DNA from 2 places in the Caballeronia sp. J97 genome. Region 2 is predicted to be linked to the other one. Evidence: riboswitches for the same ligand, from Rfam matches in the RefSeq annotation. Region 2 holds a riboswitch; the other holds the start of a gene.
The links. Region 2 has a riboswitch for cobalamin ahead of cobW (cobalamin biosynthesis protein CobW). Riboswitches for the same ligand answer to the same signal wherever they lie in the genome.
Positions count from the first base shown of each region.

Region 1 (3,408 bases), on a different contig from region 2:
TTCGCGCCGATGTGCCCCACATAGCCCGCGAACACCGAGTTCACGTGACGATCGGGCGCGCTGAACTGATCCGAATCGAGCGTCTGGTCGAGATGCTCGTAACCGAGGAGCAGCTTGTGCGCATCGCTGATTCTGAAGTCGTTCTGCCACGTGTACTGCCGGTTCTCCGAATCGAAGCGGTTCGTATAGACGCCGTTCTGCTCGATGTTCGCGCGGTCCTGCCCCTGCGCGATCGTGAAGTGCGTGGTCCAGTTGCCGGTGATCCGGCCATTCGCGAACACCGACGCCGAACGCACGCGATCGTGCGACTCGTTGATGTCGGTGGGCAGGCCGTGGGCATCGTCGAAACTGTTGATGCCGTTCGATTGCAGAAAGCGCACGCCCGCGTCCCACTTGTCGCTGAACTTGTGACGCAGCGTCGCGGCAACGCTCTCGTTCAGATAGCCGTTCGCGTTCGGATTCGCACCGGGCGCGATCGCCGGATCGATCGATGAAAAACCGTCGGTCTTTTCGCGCGAGACGTTCAGGCTGAAGGTCGTGCGGCCGTCCGCATCGAGCGCGCCGTTGACGCCCGCCGATTGCCGCTGCGTGTGGTAGCTGCCGTATTCGGCCTCGAAGTCGAAGCGTGGCGGATGCGGCTCGCCTTCCTTCGTGAAAATTTGCACGACGCCGCCGATCGCATTCGAGCCGTACAGTGCCGACACATTGCCGTTCACGACTTCGACGCGGCCGATCTGATCGAGCATCAGTTGCGATAGCTGCGCCGCGCCGAGCGACGCCGATTCGACGCGCACGCCATCGATCAGCACGAGCGATTGCGACGACGCCGCGCCGCGTATGAAAAGCCCCGAGTTCGCGCCCGGCCCGCCGTTGCGCGTGATCTGCACACCGGGCGCGAGCGCGATGAGGCCGAGCGCATCGCCGGCGTTCGAGTCGGCGATGTCCTGTTCGTCGAAGACCGATGTCTGCGGAATCGATTCGGCCAGCGCTTGCGGCGCGCGCGTCGCCGTGACGACGACGGGCGCAAGCGTTTGCGAGGTGTCGTCCGCGGCGTGGGCGGTGTGTGCAAGCGGCAAGGCGCTCACGGCGGCGACGAGCGCGCCATGACGAGAGAGGCCGTTCCTGAACGCGGCCAGTGGCAATACCATGCGTGAAGTGTCCGTTTCGCGTGAGCGCGACCCCGCTCCCCGCGAGGACGATGCGCGACCAACGCATGGCGCAATCAGCGCCGATGCGTCGAACTCCGGCCGGTATCCGGGCTGGCGACGAATCGTCTCGCCTTCCCGCGCATCGTGCGCAGTGGCGTCGACACGTTTCTTGCAGTCGATTCGAGCGACGAACCCGGTGCGATGAAATTCGACACGCTCGCGCTGCAAAAACGCGCATGAGACGACTTGCAACTTGCGTTGCGGTCGCTTACCGTTGCGGGGGCAGCACAGGTTGGCTCGTCCCCGGTTCGTCCCGCAGGACTTCGTGGACTTCGCTCCCTGTTTCCCGTTTGACTGCATCCGCGAGATCCGCGGACGCGAGCACCAAAAGTGCGGCAAGTGTAGGAGCGCGTGTCGGGACCGTCAAGGAAGGACCACCGGGCGGCGCCGGCAGACGGCCGGCGCATGACGAATCGAACGAGAATCGGCCGAGCCTTTACGAGCGTTGCCAGGCGCTCGCGTTTTCTGCACACGAATGCATGACGACATGCGCTTGATTCGAAGAATTAAGCGTGAGATCGCATGCTGTTACGTCTCGAAACGAGACAATTATCGGAAGCTCCGTTGAACCGCGCTAAAATGCGAGGTCTTTAGAGGACGCAGCACATGCTCAACGAACTCGAATCACTGTCAGGAAATATCGGCCGGCTGATCCAGATCAGCGAGCGCCACAAGCAGGCGCATCAGGCGCTGCAGGACCAGCTCGAACAACTGCGCGCCGACTATGCGAACGTGCAGGCCGAACTGGCGCAAGTGCGCGAAGAGCGCGACACGCTGCAATCCGAACGCGACTCGCTCTCCGCGAAAATCGACGATGCGCAAGTGCGTCTCAACGCGATTCTCGAAAAGCTGCCGCGCGCGAAGTCCGGGCAACATGCCGAGTCCGACAATCAACTCGATCTCCTCGAAGCCGATTCCCAGGAAGCACATGAAGCGGAATTGCACGGCGAGCATCATCAAGGAGAGAAGGCATGACGACCACGCAGATCGAAGTATCCATTCTCGGGCAGCCGTATCGTCTCGCCTGTTCGCCGGAAACGGAAGGCGCATTGCGCGAAGCCGTCGCGCGCGTCGACGCCGAGATGAACAAGGTGCGCAATGCGAGCAGCGTGCGCGGCACCGATCGCATCGCGGTCATGGCGGCGCTTTCGCTGGCGTCGGAATTGCTTAAGCTGCAGGACAGCGTGCGCCACGGCGAGGCCTTCCCCGCCGAAGAAATCCGCCGCACGATGCACTCGATGAACGAGCAACTGGGCGCCGTCATCGCGCAATACGAAGCGCAGTGAGATGCCAGCGCGTCGAGTCAATCAGCGCGCGATGTCAATCGAAAAAAGAAACCACCGAAGTGACCGGAAGAGGCTGCAGAAGGCAAACGATTGGTGTAGAGTGACGTTTCCCTGCCTGGTACGCCAAGGTCATATATTCCTTGAACCAATGCTACATTGGCACGGTTGCGGAACCTTGCAGCACGGGCGCGCGCGTCGCTAGTCCGATGTACCCGAAGTGTTGCTTACCGCGACCAATCTTGAACCGAGGTTCAGGATGCCGGCCTAGCGGCTATGGCGGGGACCTCATTCAAGAAACGGCATCGGAAAAACCGATGCCGTTTTTGTTTGCATCGTTCATTCCCTCTTTCATTGAGCATCGTCGATTTCCGCATAGCGAACAATCATGCGCTACTGGCTGATGAAGTCCGAACCGGACGAAGCGAGCATCGATCATCTCGCGCACGCGCCGAAAAAAACCTTGCCGTGGACGGGCGTGCGCAACTATCAGGCGCGCAACTTCATGCGCGATCAGATGCAGGTCGGCGACGGCGTGCTCTTCTATCATTCGAGCTGCCCGGAGCCGGGCATCGCGGGCATCGCGAAGGTATGCTCGAGCGCTTATCCCGATCCCACGCAGTTCGATCCGAAGAGCGATTACTACGATCCGAAATCGACGCAGGAAACGCCGCGCTGGATGCTCGTCGACGTGAAGTTCGTGAAGAAGACGCCGCTCATCGCGCTCGCCGCATTGCGCGAACATGAAGAACTCGCGGACATGCAGGTGCTCGCGCGCGGCAACCGGCTGTCGATCACGCCGGTGACCGAAGCGCAATGGCGATTTATTACCGAGCACCTCGTCTAACACGGAACTTACGACTTCAGGACCGCGACTAAATCCCGTCGCACGTACGCGATGTCCTGGAGTCCTTCGA
Region 1 is NZ_CAJMZL010000001.1:859,354-862,761, forward strand. Features, by position in the region: gene U4Y90_RS03925 (TonB-dependent receptor domain-containing protein) at 1-1,148, opposite strand, end outside; cobalamin riboswitch at 1,228-1,552, opposite strand; gene U4Y90_RS03930 (ATPase) at 1,815-2,183, shown strand; gene U4Y90_RS03935 (cell division protein ZapA) at 2,180-2,494, shown strand; RNA gene ssrS (6S RNA) at 2,600-2,781, shown strand; gene U4Y90_RS03945 (EVE domain-containing protein) at 2,880-3,338, shown strand.
Region 1: another riboswitch for cobalamin. It lies ahead of U4Y90_RS03925 (TonB-dependent receptor domain-containing protein); the one in region 2 lies ahead of cobW (cobalamin biosynthesis protein CobW).

Region 2 (3,408 bases):
GCCGCATCTCGGTGACGAGGTCGGCGAGCTCGATCAACGCGTCCGGTGCGTGGCGTCCCGTCACGACGACATGCAGCATCGCGGGCCGCGCCTTCAGCACGTCGAGCACTTCATCGAGCGCCAGATATTCGTACTTGAGCACGGTGTTGAGTTCATCGAGCACGACCATCTGATACTCGCCGCTTTCGATCATGCGCCGCGCTTCGTTCCAGCCCTTGCGCGCGGTGGCCATGTCGGCTTCGCGGTTCTGCGTGTTCCACGTATAGCCATCGCCCATCGTGACGAAATCGCAATGGGCGATCGCGCCGAGGAAATCGCGTTCCGACGTATGCAGCGCGCCCTTGATGAACTGCACGACGCCGAGCTTCATGCCGTGTCCGAGCACGCGCACGGCCATGCCGAATGCGGCCGTGGTCTTGCCCTTGCCGTTGCCGGTGTTCACGATCAGAAGGCCCTTCTCGTGATCGGCGGCAGCCTGCTTTTTCTCGTGGCCTTCCTTGCGGCGCTGGGTCATGCGCAGATGCGATTCGGTATCGGTTTTCACGGGATCTCCACAGAAAGACGGCCGTATCGTACAACAGGCGGCGGTTTCGTAGCGGCTGCAACAGGGCGTTTTGGCGGGTTAATTCTGCGCTAACAGACGGTGTGCATCATGCAATCACGCCATCACCGAATTCAGGAGCAGGAAATGGACGCCTTGTACCTTTATCTGGAACTCGTCGCGCTCTGCGTGCTCGTCTGGCTTTGCCGCGACAAGTTCAAACCGGTTGTCGCGAAGCCGCCCGCCGATACGCCCAATCCGCGCACGACGGCCACGCCCGCACTCAAGTTCCGTTCGCGCAGGGCCCATGCGCCATTGCGATCGCGACGGTTACGCCACAATCGACCGTCCTTGGCACGATGAGCGTGTGCGCGTTGCCGGCCAGCAGCGCGCAAGGCTCGCATACGCCGTCGACGTTCATATGCTTCATCGCATGATGCGATATCGCGGTGCGCGGCGCTCGCGCGATTTCGTCGGCGCTGAAGAAACGCAGCGTCAGATGATGACGCTCGCAGAACGCGGACAATCCCGCTTCGTCCCGTTTCGCGTCGATGCTCGCGACGATCGCGATATCGCCGATGCCGTGCGTGCCCAGTGCGCCGCGCACCGCGTGTTCGATCGCATCGGCGCTCGTGCCCCGCCGGCAGCCGATGCCCACAGCGAGGCGCGCGACAGCGGGTGAATTCATGCGAGCGATGACGGATTCCATGGCGATCTGCGGGCGATTCGGGCGCGCTAACCTTACCACGGCGCATGAACGAGAAGCCTCGCGCGAGCGCGTCCTTTCTTGACGCTCGCGCCCGCCGGGCCTAGACTTTCACGCAGTTTTGGTGCTCGCGCGCGGATTCTCTCGCGCGCAGTTAAACGGGAAGCAGGGCGCGTTCGGTTCCATGTGTCGAACGGACGTCAACCTGCGCTGCCCCCGCAACGGTAAGCGATTCCCCGCACGCGACGTGTTTCATCGCATGTTCGGGAAGCCGGCTTCGAGGCCACTGCGCGTTACGGCGCGCGGGAAGGCGAAGCGGCGTCGTCGTCAGCCCGGATACCGGCCAGACTTTCAGAGGGGATCGCCGTCGCGGGGATGCGATGCGGCCCATGATCCATCGAAGCGTGCGTTTCCTTTTTCGTCCCGCCGCGTTGCGAAGCATCGCGCGACATGAATCGCACGCACCTGACGCCACGGAGCTACGATGCAAACCCGCAAGATTCCCGTCACGGTCGTGACCGGCTTTCTCGGCAGCGGCAAGACCACATTGATGCGGCATATCCTGTCCAATGCGCGAGGCCTGCGCGTTGCGGTGATCGTCAACGAGTTCGGCGAGCTCGGCATCGACGGCGAAATCCTGAAGGGCTGCGGCATCGGTTGCGACGATGAAGCCGGCTCGAGCGATCGCAACCTCTACGAACTCGCGAACGGGTGTCTGTGCTGCACGGTGCAGGAAGAGTTCTATCCGGTGATGGAGCAGCTCGTCGAGCGGCGCGAGCGTATCGATCACGTGCTGATCGAAACATCGGGCCTCGCGTTGCCGAAGCCGCTCGTGCAGGCGTTCAACTGGCCGTCGATCAAGAACGCCTTCACGGTCGACGCAGTCGTCACCGTGGTCGATGGTCCCGCTGCCGCGAGCGGCCAGTTCGCGGCGAATCCCGTCGCGGTCGATGCGCAACGCAAGGCCGATCCGAATCTCGATCACGAATCGCCGCTGCATGAGTTGTTCGAGGATCAGCTTTCGTCGGCGGATCTCGTCATCGTCAACAAGACCGATCTCATGGACGATGCCGCGCTGCAAAAGGTCGAAGCGCTCGTGCGTCCGGAGATTCCGCCCGAAGTGAAGATCGTGCCCGCGCACATGGGCAAGCTCGATGTGCATACGCTGCTCGGGCTCGAATCCGCATCGGAGGAGACGATTCATTTGCGCCAGGATCATCACGGCTCGGCCGACGACGAAGGCCATGCCGATCATCATCATGACGCATTCGATTCGGTCGTCGTGCATGGCAAGGTCGAATCGCGCGAGCAGGCGCTGGCGGCATTGCATGCGCTCGTCGAGCATCACACGATCTATCGCGTGAAGGGTTTCGCGGCGTTGCCGGGCGCGGCGATGCGGCTTGTCGTGCAGGGCGTCGGACGACGTTTCGACAGTTACTTCGATCGCCGCTGGCAGGCCGATGAATCGCAGGCGCAAAGCCGCTTCGTGCTGATCGGCGAAGACCTCGAACGCGACACGCTGCAGCGCGCGTTCGACGCCGCGCTCGCCGGCGCGCCCGTGCAGGCATAACGCCGATGCATCTGCTCCGCACGACGCCGGGAGGTTTCGTCGACGACACGCAGGGCGTCATGCGCATCGAGCAGACGCGCGCGCCGATCGTCGTGCTCAGTTCCGCCGACACGACGCTCGCCTTGCTCGCGAGCGTTTTTCCGCGTCTCGAAGCGGGCTTTCCGGACGTGCGGCTCGCGAATCAATCGTTCCTGCGTCAGCCTGCCTCGGTCGATTTCTATATCGACGACGTACTGCGTCACGCGCAGGTCGTGATCGTCGATCATCTCGGCGGCGAATCGTATTGGCCTTACGGCATCGAGCGGCTCGTCGCGCTCGCGAAAGAGCGCAAGCAGATGCTCGCGATGTTCTCGGGCGATCTCGCCGAAGACCCGAATCTCATCGGCAAAAGCACGGCGGATGCGGACTTTTGCCGGGAACTGTCGCGCTATCTGCGCGAAGGCGGCGCGCGCAACGCGGAGGAATTCCTGCGCACGATCGCGCATCGCGCGTTCGGATTCGGCCGCGAGCCGCAGCCGCCGAGCCCGCTGCCCGCAGTCGCGATCTATCATCCCGAGCGCGATATCGCGGCCATCGAAGACTGGCAGGCGC
Region 2 is NZ_CAJMZL010000003.1:307,942-311,349, reverse strand. Features, by position in the region: gene cobO (cob(I)yrinic acid a,c-diamide adenosyltransferase) at 1-544, opposite strand, end outside; gene U4Y90_RS08035 (cobalamin biosynthesis protein) at 825-1,250, opposite strand; cobalamin riboswitch at 1,353-1,610, shown strand; gene cobW (cobalamin biosynthesis protein CobW) at 1,732-2,817, shown strand; gene cobN (cobaltochelatase subunit CobN) at 2,823-3,408, shown strand, end outside.